DNA from 4 places in the Streptomyces sp. NPDC000404 genome. Region 2 is predicted to be linked to each of the others. Evidence: riboswitches for the same ligand, from Rfam matches in the RefSeq annotation. Region 2 holds a riboswitch; each other region holds the start of a gene.
The links. A riboswitch is a leader RNA that binds a small molecule or an ion and turns the genes downstream of it on or off. The one in region 2 is predicted to bind cyclic di-AMP.

Region 1: it holds a riboswitch for cyclic di-AMP, as region 2 does, so the genes downstream of both, ABT345_RS07965 (transglycosylase family protein) here and ABT345_RS14685 (M23 family metallopeptidase) in region 2, are expected to answer to the same signal.
Region 3: it holds a riboswitch for cyclic di-AMP, as region 2 does, so the genes downstream of both, ABT345_RS18830 (C40 family peptidase) here and ABT345_RS14685 (M23 family metallopeptidase) in region 2, are expected to answer to the same signal.
Region 4: it holds a riboswitch for cyclic di-AMP, as region 2 does, so the genes downstream of both, ABT345_RS29055 (M23 family metallopeptidase) here and ABT345_RS14685 (M23 family metallopeptidase) in region 2, are expected to answer to the same signal.

What each region holds. Positions count from the first base shown of each region.
Region 1 covers NZ_JBEPDN010000003.1:457,483-461,498, forward strand. The annotation lists gene ABT345_RS07955 (cytochrome P450 family protein) at 1-217, shown strand, start outside; gene ABT345_RS07960 (transglycosylase family protein) at 450-1,460, shown strand; cyclic di-AMP (ydaO/yuaA leader) riboswitch at 1,720-1,887, shown strand; gene ABT345_RS07965 (transglycosylase family protein) at 1,892-2,560, shown strand; gene eno (phosphopyruvate hydratase) at 3,030-4,016, shown strand, end outside.
Region 2 covers NZ_JBEPDN010000007.1:21,907-25,922, reverse strand. The annotation lists gene ABT345_RS14690 (DUF2332 domain-containing protein) at 1-971, opposite strand, end outside; cyclic di-AMP (ydaO/yuaA leader) riboswitch at 1,357-1,510, shown strand; gene ABT345_RS14685 (M23 family metallopeptidase) at 1,523-2,674, shown strand; gene ABT345_RS14680 (aldo/keto reductase) at 2,891-3,832, shown strand.
Region 3 covers NZ_JBEPDN010000009.1:93,681-97,696, reverse strand. The annotation lists gene pcrA (DNA helicase PcrA) at 1-1,763, opposite strand, end outside; cyclic di-AMP (ydaO/yuaA leader) riboswitch at 2,026-2,210, shown strand; gene ABT345_RS18830 (C40 family peptidase) at 2,219-3,382, shown strand; gene ABT345_RS18825 (hypothetical protein) at 3,512-3,865, opposite strand; gene ABT345_RS18820 (GNAT family N-acetyltransferase) at 3,979-4,016, shown strand, end outside.
Region 4 covers NZ_JBEPDN010000017.1:91,308-95,323, reverse strand. The annotation lists gene ABT345_RS29065 (M16 family metallopeptidase) at 1-981, shown strand, start outside; gene ABT345_RS29060 (M16 family metallopeptidase) at 1,020-2,402, shown strand; cyclic di-AMP (ydaO/yuaA leader) riboswitch at 2,644-2,800, shown strand; gene ABT345_RS29055 (M23 family metallopeptidase) at 2,814-3,590, shown strand; gene ABT345_RS29050 (GntR family transcriptional regulator) at 3,819-4,016, shown strand, end outside.

The sequences.
Region 1 (4,016 bases), on a different contig from region 2:
CCGCACCGACAACCCGCACCTCGGCTACGGCCACGGCATCCACTACTGCCTCGGCGCGCCGCTCGCCCGCCTCGAAGGGCAGACCGCCCTCGCCACCCTCCTGACCCGCCTGCCCGACATCCGACTTGCGGCGGAACCGGGCGATTTGCGGTGGCGCGGCGGCCTCATCATGCGCGGTCTGCGCACCCTCCCCGTGGAGTTCACCCCGGCCCCCTGACGACACGCCGCCCACCTGCGCGGAAGCCCGTCCGAAGGCCGGAAGTTGACTTGCCGTCAGGCGCGTGACCTACACGTGATCTCCGCTACACCGGCTTGTGACGCCCCGTGAGCCCGGCTACCTTGCCACCGAACACGCGCTCCATCGCCCCGGTGGACGCCGTACCGGACCCCGGGCGGCCGGACCGGGGCGGCGGGACGGACAACTCAACCGCCGCTCGAAAGGCAATCGCATGCGCACCGGCAACGGCAGACACCGTCGCCCCCGCCAGGCACCGGCCCTCTTTGTCACGGCGGGTGTGACCGGCGCGGGCCTCGCCCTGCCCCTCCTCGGCGCGGGCGCCGCCCACGCCGCCGACGCCTCCACCTGGGACCGCGTCGCCCAGTGCGAGTCCGGCGGCATCTGGTCCAGCGCCAGTGGCAACGGCTTCTACGGCGGCCTCCAGCTCACCCTCGACATGTGGCGCGACCACGGCGGGCTGGCGTACGCCGCCCGGCCCGACCTGGCCAGCCGCGCCCAGCAGATAGCCGTGGCGCAGGCGATCCTCGCCGAGCGCGGTCCGGACGCCTGGCCGCGCTGCGCGACCGAAGCCGGACTCACCGAGGACGGCCAGGCGCCCGACGTCGACCCCGGCGGCGCCGTCACCACCCCGCCCGCCGGCGCGGACGGTGCCCACACCGGCACCGGCACCGACTCCGACCAGGACGAGACCCCGGCCCCCGGCACCCCGGACACCGCCGACCCGTCCGCCCCGACGGACACCGCCGACCCGTCCGACGCCCCGGACCCGTCCACCTCGCCCGGCACCCCCGACGCCACCGGCTCCCCGAAGGCGCCCGAGGACTCGCAGCGGCCCGGCGGGCCCGATGTGCCCGACGAGCCGTCCGCCGACCCGTCCGACCGCACGACCCCCTCCGGACACCCGTCCCGTACGACGCCTCCGGCGGACGCCGACGGCTCCCGCGGTGGCGACGGCTCCGGACGCCACCGCGGCGGCAGCGGCGCCGACGGGGACGACGGGGACGGCGACCGCACCCCGGGGCGGCACGCCTCGCGCGGCGGCGAGCGGACGGACCCGGACGCGGGCGCGTACACCGTGCGCTCCGGTGACAACCTGTCAGCCATCGCCGAGGCGCGGGAGCTGCCCGGCGGCTGGCCCGCGCTGTACGAGCGCAACGAGGACGTCATCGGCGACGACCCGGACCTCATCCGCCCAGGTCAACTCCTCGATCTGGGCCACTGATCGAGGCGGTAGGCGGCTTTTGCCCGTTTTGGCGAAAGTGAGACATGGCTCTCGTCGCTGTCCGCGGTGTCCTAACCTGTCCTTCACATCCACACCCTGCCCTACCTGCGGAAATATGCGCGCTCTGCGGTCATTCGCAGTCAACTGGGTGCAGAAAGCGGGGTTTGAACGACACGGGAGGTTCTGATTGGGTCAGCACCGCTCGCCAAAGCGGGCCCTTCGTTCACACGCCGAATCCTGCCGGTGGGCGAAGGTGGTCGACGCGCAAGCGCCGAAGGCAGGAGCGGGGGACCCAAGGTAAGCGCCGGCCCCGCCCGTGAAAGCGGGCCAACCGGCTTGGGGTGAAGCCGCGTGCACGTCACGCGGCCGGGCAATCCACACCGCCCGAACCCGACAGCTCACCTCGCAGGCGTCGGTGAGGAAAACGAAGCATGCTGATCAACAAGGCCAAGCACCGTCGTCCCTCCAAGGCCGTCCGCGTCGCCACCCTCGCCGGTGTCGCCGGCGCCGCCGTGGCCGTCCCGCTGATGGGCGCCACCAACGCCTCCGCCGCCTCCGTCGCCACCTGGGACGCCGTCGCCCAGTGCGAGTCCGGCGGCAACTGGTCGATCAACACCGGCAACGGCTACTACGGTGGCCTGCAGTTCTCCCAGTCCAGCTGGGCGGCGGCCGGTGGCACCCAGTTCGCGCCCCGCGCCGACCAGGCCACCAAGGCCCAGCAGATCCAGGCCGCCGAGAAGCTCCTCGCCATCCAGGGCCCGGGCGCCTGGTCCTGCGCCGGCGCCGGCAACCTCACCGCCGGTGGCCCGTCCCCCGACCTGAACACCGGTACCACCAAGGCCGCCCCCAAGGCCGCTCCGCAGCCCAAGGCCGCCCCCAAGCAGCAGGCGCCGAAGCAGCAGGCCCCGCAGCAGACCCGCCCGGCGACCCCGCAGCACCACGTCATGGGCCACGGCAACTACACCGTGAAGTCCGGCGACACCCTGGCGAAGATCGCCAAGGCGCACGGCAAGAACTGGAAGTCGGTCTACGCGGACAACAAGTCCGTCATCGGCTCCAACCCGAACCTCATCTTCCCGGGCCAGAAGCTCAACGTCTGATCCCGCGCGGGGCCACGCCGCCCCGCCCCCGGGCCCCCGCCCCTCCCGGCCCCCTCGCCCGCGCGTACGGCGGTACGCGCGGCACACCGGACCGGGAGGCGGCACCGGCCCGCCCGGACCCCGCGGGCCACGGCCCCGGCATCGCCCGGGAGCCCCGCTCACCCGCGGACCCACCCCCCACGGGATGCCCCGCCCGGCGCGCACGTCCCCGGGGCGGCACCGGCTCACCGCCGGCGCCGCCTCCGCGCGCCGAGGCGGGGTTTCGCCGTTCCGTACCCTGGTCCCGGACACAGCGTCGTGCTCCGCCCCTTATCAGCTGCTTTTCCGTTCCGCGGCTTTCGTTGTCGAATGTCAGGAACCCGGCGTCCGAGGCACCTTTCGTCCCGTACTGCGGGCCGCGAGGTAGCGAAGGGCCCGGGGGCCGTTAGGCTCGTGCCGCAGAACTCCAGACACCCATGAAGGAGACAACGTGCCGTCCATCGACGTCGTCGTAGCCCGCGAAATTCTCGACTCGCGAGGTAATCCCACGGTCGAGGTCGAGGTCGGCCTCGACGACGGCTCCACCGGCCGGGCCGCCGTTCCGTCCGGTGCCTCCACCGGAGCCTTCGAGGCCGTCGAGCTGCGCGACGGGGACCCCAACCGCTACCAGGGCAAGGGCGTCGAGAAGGCCGTCCTCGCCGTCATCGAGCAGATCGGCCCGGAGCTGGTCGGCTACGACGCCACCGAGCAGCGCCTCATCGACCAGGCCATGTTCGACCTGGACGCCACCGACAACAAGGGCTCGCTGGGCGCCAACGCCATCCTCGGCGTCTCCCTCGCCGTCGCGCACGCCGCCTCCGAGGCCAGCGACCTGCCGCTCTTCCGCTACCTCGGCGGCCCGAACGCGCACGTCCTGCCCGTCCCGATGATGAACATCCTCAACGGTGGGTCGCACGCCGACTCCAACGTCGACATCCAGGAGTTCATGATCGCTCCGATCGGCGCGGAGTCCTTCTCCGAGGCGCTGCGCTGGGGCGCCGAGGTCTACCACACCCTCAAGAAGGTCCTGAAGAACAAGGGCCTGGCCACCGGCCTCGGCGACGAGGGCGGCTTCGCCCCCAACCTCGGCTCCAACCGCGAGGCCCTCGACCTCATCCTGGAGGCCATCCGCGAGGCCGGCTACGCCCCCGGCCAGGACATCGCGCTCGCCCTGGACGTCGCCGCCTCCGAGTTCTACAAGGACGGCAAGTACCAGTTCGAGGGCAAGGAGCGCTCCGCCGCCGAGATGACGGAGTACTACGAGGAGCTGGTCGCGGCCTACCCGCTGGTCTCCATCGAGGACCCGCTGTTCGAGGACGACTGGGCCGGCTGGAAGGTCATCACCGACAAGCTCGGCGCCAAGGTCCAGCTCGTCGGCGACGACCTCTTCGTCACCAACCCCGAGCGCCTGGCCCGCGGCATCGAGGAGGGCTCCGCC
Region 2 (4,016 bases):
GAGTGGTGTTCCTGGGAGATCCAGTGGCCGCCGCCCGGCCGCCCGGCGAGCAGCGCGCGCACCAGGTCGGCGAACCGCTCCCGGTGGGCGAGCGGCAGGTACGACAGCACGGACGTGTGGAAGACGACGAGCGTGGCGTGCTCGGGGACCCGCGCCGCCAGCGCGGGCAGCTCCTCGACCAGGTCGCCGCGGACGATCTCGGGCCGCGGCGCCGCCCGCACCGCGTCCACCGCCGCCGTCAGCCGCTGCGCGCGCTCCGGGGTGCCCGGCCACACCAGGGAGCGCAGCCAGCGCAGCGCCTCGGGGTCGTCCACCGGGTCGAGCGGGGCGAGGTCGATGCCGCCGCGCCACACGATCTCCGGCAGCCCCGCGGGCGCCGCCGCGTCCGCCGCGGCCACCCCCTCCTCCCGCCCGACGCGGCACCGGAGGGTGACCGGGCTGTCCGGGGCGCCGAGGGTGTACGCCTGCGGGGGCGCGGCCGGAGCGGGCGTCCCCGGGGCGGCGGTGTCCGGCTCGTACGCGTACCGGTAGCGGTCCGGGTGGAGGCAGAGGCCGGCCGAGGCGCCCACCTCCAGGAGGGCCAACGGGCCGCGGAGGCGGGCCAGGAGGGGCAGCAGGGTGGCGCAGCGGCCCGGTTCGTTGGTCTGGGTGGAGCGGCTCATGACGACCGCGCGGACCTCGGCCCAGTGCCGGATCGTCCACTCGCGCCAGCGGCCGTACGCCAGTTCGCCGCGCGGGCCCTGCTCGGCGTGCGGACCGTCGAGGTGGCGGACGGCCGCCAGCAGGAGGTTGGGCTGCTGCTTGTTACCCATCGGGAGGGATGCGGCGAGGAGTTCGCACAGCTCCGGGTCCTGCCCGATCCGTGCCGTCAACTCCTCGTGGGCCGCACACCGGCCCCGCGCCTCCCACCAGGAGAAGTCCCGGTAGCGCGCTGCCAGGGCCGATGCGTTGTTGGTGAAGTCGACGACCATGATCAGACGCTACTGCCCTCACGGAGCGTGAGGAATGCGCACCCCTCCGCATAACAAGTGATGCACAATCACGTACAGGCCGTTTCGTGAAAGGCGATCAACTCGCCCGGTTTGCACGGCTGTTGCCCCGAAAAGTCTTGGCCAATGACCGTAGTCGTACGGAGCGGATTCGCGGGATCGCTTGGAAATCGGCCGCGATCTCTATTACTGTCCGATAACGGAGCGCGGTCGTCCCAGCCGTCGCAGAGGCGGCACCGTGCCCCCACGCCGAATCCCGTACGCGCTCTTCAGGTATGCCGGACACCCAGGCACACCGGTGGTCACTTCCCGCGACGGCGCCCCCTTGTGCGCCGGTGCGCCGATATTTCGTGAACTGCCGTGACGTGTCCTGGATATGCCTCGGCAGGCCCGACCGGCGCGGAGGGAACCGGGGAACCACCTTCATGGGGTGAATCGGACGCCTCGGCCAGAGGCCGCCCGTAGGAGACCTTCCTGCTCCGAACCCGTCAGCTAACCCGGTAGGCGCGAAGGAAGGAAAGGAGTGCGCCTCCGTGGCGTCCAACAGGCTTGCCCCCGAAGCCCCGTCAGCCGACCACTTCCCCCAGGACCTGCCGGGTTCCCTGACCGATACGGCCACCTTCGCGCCGGGCGCGTTCGCCCCGGAGGGCCCCGGCCCCTACGGTGTCGCGGACGACGCGCCCGGTGAGTGGAACCCGACCGAGGAGTCCGTGCGGTCCGTCCGCGGCCGTCACCGCGTCGGCAAGCAGCGCGGCGCGCTGGCCCGCAGCGGCACGGTCCTCGGCGTCGGCGTGATCGCGGCGGTCGGCGCCGGCGGCATGGCGACCGCCGAGGACAAGCCGCCGGTCCCGATCTCCATGCCGGACATCGGCGCCCTCGCCACCGACGTCACCGGGGCGCTGCCGGACGCCGAATCGCTGCCCGGCATCGGGCCGCTGCTCGGCTCCTCCGACGAGGCGTCCGATGCGGCCACCGCGGCGGCGCCGCTGTCGTCCGCCGGGATCACCACCGAGGACGGCCGGGGCACGGACGCCGGGGAGGCGCTGCGCAGCCGCATCCTCCAGCAGGCCGACACCCAGCAGGAGGCCGGCGAGCGCGACGCCCGGGACGCCGCCGAACACACCGCCCTCGCCCAGGCGGAGAAGACCGCCACGACGGAGCAGAAGGCGGCGGTGGCCGACGCGAAGGCGGAGCGGGCCGAGGCCGCGCGCAAGGCGGCGGCGGCCAAGGCGAAGCGCGAGGCCGAGGCCCGCGCCAAGGCCGAGGCGGCGCGCCTGGCCGAGCTGGCCAAGAGCTATCTGCTGCCGGTCACCTCGTACACCCTCACCGCCAGCTTCGGCCAGGCCGGCGACCGTTGGGCCGCCGACCACACCGGCCAGGACTTCGCCGCCCCCACGGGCACGCCGGTCAAGGCCGTGCACTCCGGCACCATCACCCAGGCCGGCTGGGCCGGCTCGTACGGCTACCGCATCGTCCTCACCCTCGACGACGGTACGGAGCTGTGGTTCTGCCACCTCTCGTCGATGGTGAAGACCGGCGGCAAGGTCTCCACCGGCGAGGTCATCGGCCGCGTCGGCGCCACCGGGAACGTCACCGGCCCCCACCTCCACCTGGAGGTCCGCCCCGGTGGCGGCGGCCCCGTCGACCCGATGCCGTGGCTGCGGGCCCGGGGCCTGAACGTCTGAGGCCTGCCCTGAGGGGAGTCCGGGGCCCATGTCCGGGGCGCGAGTCCGGGGCGCGCGCAACCGCGCCGCGCGCCGGGCCGGGCCCCGGACCGCCGCCGTGCGCCGGGCCCCGGACCGCCCGTCCGGGGCGGGCAGCCGGCGCGCCCCGGGGGACGTATCGCGCCCGGATGCCGTAGCCGGGAAATGCCGCTGCCCCGCGCTGTGTTGAATAACTGCATGACCACCACACGTAATCCCCTCGGCTCGCTCTCCGTCTCCCCGCTCTGCCTCGGCGGCAACGTCTTCGGCTGGACCGCCGACGAGGCCGAGTCGTTCGCGGTGCTCGACGCGTACGTCGCCGGCGGCGGCAACTTCATCGACACCGCCGATGTCTACTCGGCCTGGGTTCCGGGCAACGAGGGCGGCGAGTCCGAGACCGTGATCGGCAACTGGCTCGCGGCCCGCGGCAACCGCGACGACGTCGTCATCGCCACCAAGGTCGGCGCCCTCCCCGGCCTCAAGGGCCTCTCCGCCGACACGATCAAGAAGGCCGTCGAGGGCTCGCTGCGCCGCCTGCGCACCGACCACATCGACCTCTACTACACCCACTACGACGACGAGTCGCTGGAGGTCGGCGAGTTCCTGACCGTCCTCGACGACCTCGTCCGGGCCGGCAAGGTCCGCGAGATCGCCGCCTCCAACATCTCGGCGGCGCGCCTGGAGGAGGCCCTGACCTTCTCCGCGCGCGAGAACCTCGCCCGCTACGTCGCCCTCCAGCCGGAGTACAACCTGGTCTCCCGCGACACCTACGAGGGCGAACTCGCCGATGTCGCCGCCCGCCACGGCGTGGCCGCCGTCCCGTACTACGGGCTCGCCTCCGGCTTCCTGACCGGCAAGTACCGCCCCGGCACGGACATCGACAGCGCCCGGTCCGGCAAGGCCGCAGCTCACCTCGCCACCGACCGCGGCATCCGCGTCCTCACCGCCCTCGACACCGTCGCCGCGGCCCACGGAGCGGAACCGGCCACCGTCGCCCTCGCCTGGCTCGCCGCCCGCCCCACGGTCACCGCCCCCATCGCCAGCGCCCGCACCACCGCCCAGCTCCCGGCCCTCCTCGGCATCCAGGACCTCCGGCTCGACGCCGAGGAACTGGCGCTGCTGGACGAGGTTTCGGCGTAGGGGAGAGGAGGCGGGGCTGCTCCGGTGCCGGGTGGTCGGGTGCCGGGTGCCGGAGCAGGCCTCCGGCACCCGGCATCGGCAGGGGCCACTGAGCCGCTGAGCCGCTGAGCCACCGAATGAGGGCCAGGGGACGGGGACCTACGGTTACCGGGCACGAACCACCGGGCGCGAACCACCGGACAGG
Region 3 (4,016 bases), on a different contig from region 2:
TCGAACTCCAGGGCCACGGCGGCGAGTTCCTGGAGGTTCTCGATCCGGGTCTCGTCCTGCGGGTCGGTGGAGGACTGCAGCTCGGCGAGGTACCCCGTGCGCTCCAGGACCGCCTCCAGGACGGTGGCCGGGCCGGCGCCGGATTCGACGATGGTGCGCAGCTCTTCCATCAGGGTGTTGAAGCGCCGGACGGCGTTGGCCGAGCGGGCGGCCATGCCGTACGCCTCGTCGACGCGGCGCAGCGCCTGCGGGAAGCTGATCTTCTCGCGGAGCGACAGGGCGTCGATCATCGCCTCGGCGCGGTCGCCGATGCCGCGCTTGGGGACGTTGAGGATCCGGCGGAGCGGGACGGTGTCCTCCGGATTCGCGAGCACGCGCAGGTACGCGAGGATGTCGCGGACCTCCTTGCGCTCGTAGAAGCGGACGCCGCCGACGACCTTGTAGGGCAGTCCGACGCGGATAAGGATTTCCTCGAAGACGCGGGACTGGGCGTTGGTGCGGTAGAAGATCGCGACGTCCGAGGCGCGGGCGTCGCCGGCGTCGGTGAGGCGGTCGATCTCCTCGGCGACGAACTGCGCCTCGTCGTGCTCGGTGTCGGCGACGTACCCGGTGATGCGGGGGCCCTCGCCGGCCTCGGTCCAGAGGTTCTTGGGGCGGCGGTTCTCGTTCCGCTCGATGACGGCGTTGGCGGCGGAGAGGATCGTCTGCGTGGAGCGGTAGTTCTGCTCCAGCAGGATCGTCGTGGCGTCCGGGTAGTCCTCCTCGAACTGGAGGATGTTGCGGATCGTGGCGCCGCGGAAGGCGTAGATCGACTGGTCGGCGTCGCCGACGACGCACAGCTCGGCGGCGGATTCGGCCGGGCCGACCAGCTCGCGGACGAGGGTGTACTGCGCGTGGTTGGTGTCCTGGTACTCGTCGACCATGACGTGGCGGAAGCGGCGGCGGTAGTGGGCCGCGACGTCCGGGAACGCCTGGAGGAGGTTGACGGTCGTCATGATGATGTCGTCGAAGTCCAGGGCGTTGGCCTCGCGCAGCCGCGCCTGGTAGAGCGCGTACGCCTGGGCCAGGGTCTTCTCGAAGCCGTCGGCCGCCTGCCCGGCGAAGGTCTCCTCGTCGATGAGCTCGTTCTTGAGGTTGGAGACCTTGGCGCTGAAGGACTTGGGCGGGAACCGCTTGGGGTCAAGATCGAGATCGCGGCAGACCAGGGCCATCAGGCGCTTGGAGTCGGCGGCGTCGTAGATCGAGAACGACGAGGTGAAGCCGAGGTGCTTGGACTCGCGGCGCAGGATGCGGACGCAGGCGCTGTGGAAGGTGGAGACCCACATGGCGTTGGCCCGCGGGCCGACCAGCTCCTCGACGCGCTCCTTCATCTCACCGGCGGCCTTGTTGGTGAAGGTGATCGCGAGGATCTGGCCGGGGTGCACGCCGCGGGCGGCGAGCAGATGCGCGATGCGGTGGGTGAGCACCCGGGTCTTGCCGGAACCGGCTCCGGCGACGATCAGCAGCGGGCCGCCGGAGTGCACCACGGCGGCCTTCTGGGCGTCGTTGAGCCCCTCCAGGAGCGCGGCCGGATCGACGGCGGGGCGGGCGGCGCCGTCGCGGTAGTGCGCGTCCCGGGGCACGGGGGCGTCGAACTTCCCGCTGAAGAGGTCGTGCGGGACCTCCTCCGGGGCCGGGCCGTGCTCGTCCTCGGGGGGCGGCGGGGGCTCCTCGTCCTTGGGGGCGAGGTCCGCCAGGAAGCTGTCGTCAAAGAGGCTGCTCATCGCCCACCGAGTCTAGGCCGCCCCACTGACAGTCGGGGCCGGAGCCGGGGAAAGGCCGGAAGTCCGGGCGTTCCGCTCCCCTCCGCCCCGCGAACCCGGCATTTCACGCAGAAGCCCCGCCCTGCCCACAGGAACGTCACCTCATGCACACAGGTCACGAAAAGGTTTCGGGCAAATCGAACATCTGCCTTCACAGGAGCCACACGAGTTGGCTAGGTTCACGCTCGGGCTGCCCGCATCCCGTGGACGACAGCGTCCGCACGGGCCGCCTCCGCCGAGTCCGGCCCTGCCCCACGGCACCCGGAGCCGGGGACCCACCAGCACCACCGGGGTGAATCGGTCGGTACCGCCGCACATGTGCGGACGTACGGACCGTAGGGCAAGCCTTCCGTCTGCGACACCGCCCGAACCCGACAGCTAACCCGGTAGGCGGTCCACGGAAGGAGTCGCCGGCCTTGCCGTCGCACCGCAAGCCGCGTACCCGCGTTCTCACCTCGCCCGGCAGCCGCCGGACGGCCGCCGGTCTGACGACCGCGGCGCTCGCCACGGTCACCCTGCTCTCGCAGTCGGCCGAGGCGTCCCCCCGCTCCCCGAAGCCGACCGTCGAAGAGGTCAAGAAGAAGGTCGACACCCTCTACCGCCAGGCCGAGGTCGCGACCCAGAAGTACAACGCCGTCAAGGAGCGCGTCGACGCGCGGCGGGCGGAGGTCAGCGACCTCCAGGACGCCGCGGCCCGCCGCACCGGCAAGCTCAACGAGGCCCGCCGCGAGCTGGGCACCTTCGCCGCCGCGCAGTACCGCGGCGGCGGCATGAACCCGACCGCCCAGCTGATGTTCTCCAAGGACCCGCAGCAGTTCGCCGACCGCAGCCACCTGATGGAGCGGCTGACCGGGCGGCAGCAGCAGGCCGTCGACGCCTACCAGGAGCAGCAGGCCGCCGCAGCCCACCAGCGGGCCGAGGCGACCCGCAGCCTGGACCGCCTCCAGGAGTCGCAGTCCGAGCTGGCCGGCTCCAAGCGGACGGTCCAGGGCAAGCTGGCCGAGGCCCGGCAGCTGCTCTCCGAACTGACCGCCCAGGAGAAGGCGCGCCTGGCGGAGCTGGAGCGCCAGAAGGAGGAGGCGGCCCGGCGCAAGGCCGAGGAGGAGGCGCGCAAGCAGCGCGAGCAGCAGCCCGGTGGCGGCTCGGACGCCGGCTCCCCCGGTACGGGCACGACCGACCCCGGTACGCCCGACCCCGGCCAGGGCGGCGGAACGGCCGACGGCTCGTACCGTACGAAGGCCGAGAAGGCGCTCGCGTTCGCCCGCGCCCAGATGGGCAAGCCGTACGTCTGGGGCGCCACCGGGCCGAACTCCTACGACTGCTCCGGGCTGACGCAGGCCGCGTGGAAGGCGGCCGGGGTGAGCCTGCCGCGGACGACCTGGGACCAGGTCAAGGTCGGCCAGCGGGTCGCCACCAAGGATCTCGCCCCCGGTGACCTGGTGTTCTTCTACGACGACATCAGCCACGTCGGGATGTACATCGGCGACGGCAAGATGATCCACGCCCCGAAGCCGGGCGCCAGCGTGCGCATCGAGTCGATCTACTACATGCCGATCTACGGCAGCGTCCGCCCGGCGTGACGCCCTCCGGGAGCCGCCGCGGTCTCCTGGGAAACGCTCCGGCCCGGCCCCTTCGACGAGGGGCCGGGCCGGCGGCGTACGCGGGGTGTGCCGGGGGCGCGGGGAGATGGCCGCGCGCCCCGCTCGGACTCAGGTCCAGAGCACCGCGATGAAGATGTTGACCACGGTGAGCAGGCCGACCGTGCCGAACAGCGGCTTGGCGATGCTCTCCTCGTCCCGCTTGACGTAGACCAGCCCCAGGATGACGACCAGTACGGCGAGCTTGATGCCGATCTTGATGTTGTCGACCGAGCTGCCCTGGGCCTGGTTCAGGCCGACCAGCGCGATGCCGGTGACCAGCATCGTCAGCGCACCGTGCAGCATCGCCGGCACGAACCGGGCGGTGCCCGCGCTCATCGCCTTCATCTGCGTGAGAAAGCCTCCCAGCAGGGAGGCGATACCGATGATGTGCAGGCCGACGAAGACATTGATTACTACGTCCATACGACGGATCGTAACGGTCTCCCCCATACCGCCTTCGGGGGGCCTGGCGGTAGCTGTTTCTGGCCTGTTCGTGTCCTGTCCGCGCCGTGGCGGCCGGTCCTAGGCTGCGGCGCATGGAGCTGGGGAACGGCGGGTGCGCCACTGCACGGGG
Region 4 (4,016 bases), on a different contig from region 2:
ATGGGCTCCCTCCTGACGGCGCTCGACGACGAGTCGCTGGAGAACCAGCGCGACGTCGTCAAGAACGAACGCCGCCAGCGGTACGACAACGTCCCCTACGGCACGGCCTTCGAGAAGCTGACGGCCATGGCGTACCCGGAGGGCCACCCGTACCACCACACGCCCATCGGGTCGATGGCCGACCTGGACGCGGCGTCCCTGGAGGACGCGCGGGCGTTCTTCCGCACCTATTACGCGCCCAACAACGCCGTCCTGTCGGTGGTCGGCGACATCGACCCCGAGCAGACCCTCGCCTGGGTCGAGAAGTACTTCGGGTCGATCCCCTCGCACGACGGCAAGCAGCCGCCGCGCAGCGGTGAGCTGCCCGACACCATGGGCGGCCAGCTGCGGGAGGTCGTCGCGGAGGACGTGCCCTCGCGTGCCCTGATGGCCGCCTACCGCCTGCCGCACGACGGCACCCGGGAGGCGGACGCCGCCGATCTCGCGCTGACCGTCCTGGGCGGCGGCGAGTCCTCGCGCCTCTACAACCGCCTGGTGCGCCGCGACCGCAGCGCCGTCGCCGCCGGGTTCGGCCTGCTCCGGCTGGCCGGTGCGCCGTCCCTGGGCTGGCTGGACGTCAAGACGTCCGGCGGCGTGGAGGTCGCGGACATCGAGAGCGCCGTCGACGAGGAGCTGGCCCGGTTCGCCGCCGAGGGGCCGACCCCGGAGGAGATGGAGCGGGCGCAGGCCCAGCTGGAGCGCGAGTGGCTGGACCGCCTCGCGACGGTCAGCGGCCGCGCCGACGAACTGTGCCGCTACGCCGTCCTGTTCGGCGACCCGCAGCTGGCGCTGTCCGCCGTGGGGCGTGTTCTGGACATCACGCCCGAGGAGGTGCAGGCCGTCGCCCAGGCCCGGCTGCGCCCCGACAACCGCGCGGTGCTGGTGTACGAGCCGACCGCCGCCGACGACAGCGCCGACAACGACGAGGAGGCGGACCGGTGAGCGACGCCACCACCCGCGAGGACCTGGCCATGAGCGAGATGACCTTCCACCCGCAGCCCCGCGGCGGGGCGCCCAGGCCGTGGGCCTTCCCGGCGCCCGAGCGCGGTGCGCTGCCCAACGGCCTGACGGTGCTGCGCAGCCACCGCCCCGGCCAGCAGGTCGTCGCCGTCGAGGTCGACATCGTCGCGCCGCTGGAGTCCGAGCCGGAGGGCCTGGACGGCGTCGCCACGATCATGGCGCGGGCGCTGTCGGAGGGCACCGACCGGCACGACGCCGAGGAGTTCGCCGCCGAACTGGAGCGCTGCGGCGCCACGTTGGACGCGCACGCCGACCACTCCGGGGTGCGCGTCTCTCTGGAGGTTCCGGCCTCCCGGCTGTCGCGCGCCCTGGGGCTGCTCGCCGACGCGCTGCGCGCCCCCGCCTTCCCCGAGGGCGAGGTGGAGCGTCTGGTGCGCAACCGTCTCGACGAGATCCCGCACGAGCTGGCCAACCCGGGGCGCCGCGCCGCGATGGCGCTGTACAAGGAGCTGTTCCCCGCGTCGGCGCGGATCTCGCGGCCCCGCCAGGGCACCGAGGAGACCGTCGGGCGGATCGACGCGGCGGCCGTCCGGGCGTTCTACGCGGCGCATGTGCGGCCCGCGGCGGCCACCGTCGTGATCGTCGGTGACTTCATCGGCATCGACGTGGACGCGGCGCTCGCCGACACGCTGGGCGCCTGGCAGGGGTCGGCCGCCGAGCCGGTCGCCGTCACGCCGATCACCGCGGACGACACCGGCCGCGTCGTGATCGTCGACCGCCCCGGCGCGGTGCAGACGCAGTTGCTCATCGGGCGGATCGGCGCCGACCGCCACGACCGCCAGTGGCCGGCGCAGGTCCTCGGCACGTACTGCCTGGGCGGCACCCTGACGTCCCGTCTGGACCGGGTGCTGCGCGAGGAGAAGGGCTACACCTACGGCGTGCGGGCCTTCGGTCAGGTGCTGCGCTCGTCGGCGCCGGACGCGCCCGGAGGGCCCACCGGCGCCGCCATGCTGGCGATCAGCGGTTCGGTCGACACCGAGTCCACCGGCCCGGCCCTCGATGACCTGTGGAAGGTGCTGCGCACCCTCGCGGCGGAGGGGCTGACGGACGCCGAGCGGGACGTCGCGGTGCAGAACCTCGTCGGTGTCGCGCCGCTGAAGTACGAGACGGCGGCAGCGGTCGCGGGCACCCTCGCCGACCAGGTGGAGCAGCATCTGCCGGACGACTACCAGGCGCAGCTGTACGCGCGGTTGGCCGAGACCGGCACGGTCGAGGCGACCGCCGCCGTGGTCAGCGCGTTCCCGGCCGACCGGCTGGTGACGGTGCTGGTCGGTGACGCGGCGCAGATCGCCGAGCCGGTCCGGGCGCTGGGCATCGGCGAGGTGACGGTCGTCAGCGGCTGACGGACCGTAGGGGCGATGGCCCCGGCCGGGCCGTCCCGCGGACGGATGCGGTAGGACAAAGGGGATCCCGAGGGGGAAAAGGCCCTCGGGGTCCCCTTTTCGTGCCCGGATTATAGGGTTCCGGTTCCGTCGCCCACGTGTGGCGTAACGCACAAAAACGCGTTTCTGTTTGCCGATTGAAAGTTGCCGCGATTAGCGTCATGCGCGCTGTCCGTCAGCAGCACGCCGCAACCGCGGCACCGGACAGTCATCGCCGAGTCCCCGTACGGCGCGAGCCAGGGGAGCCGGGGACCCACATGTCCCCTGGGGTGAATCGGGTACCTCTCCGGAGGAACCCGTAGGAGACCTTCCTGCTCCGAACCCGTCAGCTAACCCGGTAGGCGAGAAGGAAGGAAAGGACTGAGCCAGCACATGGCGTTCACCCGTGCCACCGGGAAGCACCGCCGTCCGAGCCGCAGCGCCCGGACGACCCGCAACATCGCCGGCATAGCCGGTCTCGCCGCCAGCGGCGTCGTTGCCTCCGTGTCCTCTCCCGCGATGGCCGCCACCTCCGGCGCCTCGCACGACACGGGTCTGCAGCGGGCCGTCGTCCTCGGTGACGAACTCGCCGAGCGCGTCCAGGCCCAGGCCGATGCGCAGCAGGCCGTCGCCGAGACGGCCGAGGCCAAGGCGAAGGCCGAGGCCGACGCGGTGAAGCAGGCCGAGGCCGCCAAGGCGGTGGCCGACAAGCGCCATGAGGCCGAGGTCCGCGCCGCCCGCGAGGAGGAGCGCCGGCGCCTGAACGCCTTCGTCGCCCCGATCTCCGGCTCGTACGTCTCGACCGCCTACCAGGCGTCCAGTGGCCTGTGGTCCTCCGGCACCCACACCGGCATCGACTTCCACGCCGCCACCGGCACCACCGTGCACGCCGTCGGTGCGGGCACCGTCGTCGAGGCCGGCTGGGGCGGCGCGTACGGCAACAACATCGTCATCAAGATGAACGACGGCACGTACACCCAGTACGGCCACCTGTCGCAGATCGGTGTCTCGGTCGGCCAGCAGGTGATGCCCGGTCAGCAGATCGCGCTGTCCGGCGCGACCGGCAACGTCACCGGCCCGCACCTGCACTTCGAGGCCCGCACCGGCGCGGACTACGGCTCGGACATCGACCCGATCGCCTATCTGCGCGCGCACGGCGTCAACGTCTGACCCTGCAGCTTCCCGGAGCCCCGGACCGCCCCGACAGGGGGCCCGGGGCTCCGGCGTGTCCGGTGCCGTACGGCGGATGGCCGGATTTCCCGACGGCCGGGAATGCGCTCACCAAAAGATTTCCATGAATGTGTGAAGGCGGTAAAGGCGCCACCGCCGTTCGAATAAGGTCGCGGAAAAGGCGCCGTGCACCGGCGTTTTCCGGGGAGGACGGTGGAGGTGCCCGCGATGACGCAAGGCGAGATTTCCGTGCAGCGCATCTCCACGGCGATTCGCGACGACATCGTTTCCGGCACGCTGATCCCCGGCAGCCGGCTCGTCGAGGACATTCTGGCCACCCGCTACGGCGTCTCCCGGGTGCCGGTCCGTGAGGCGTTGCGGACCCTGCAGTCGGAGGGGTTCGTCACCGCGCGGCGCCATGCGGGC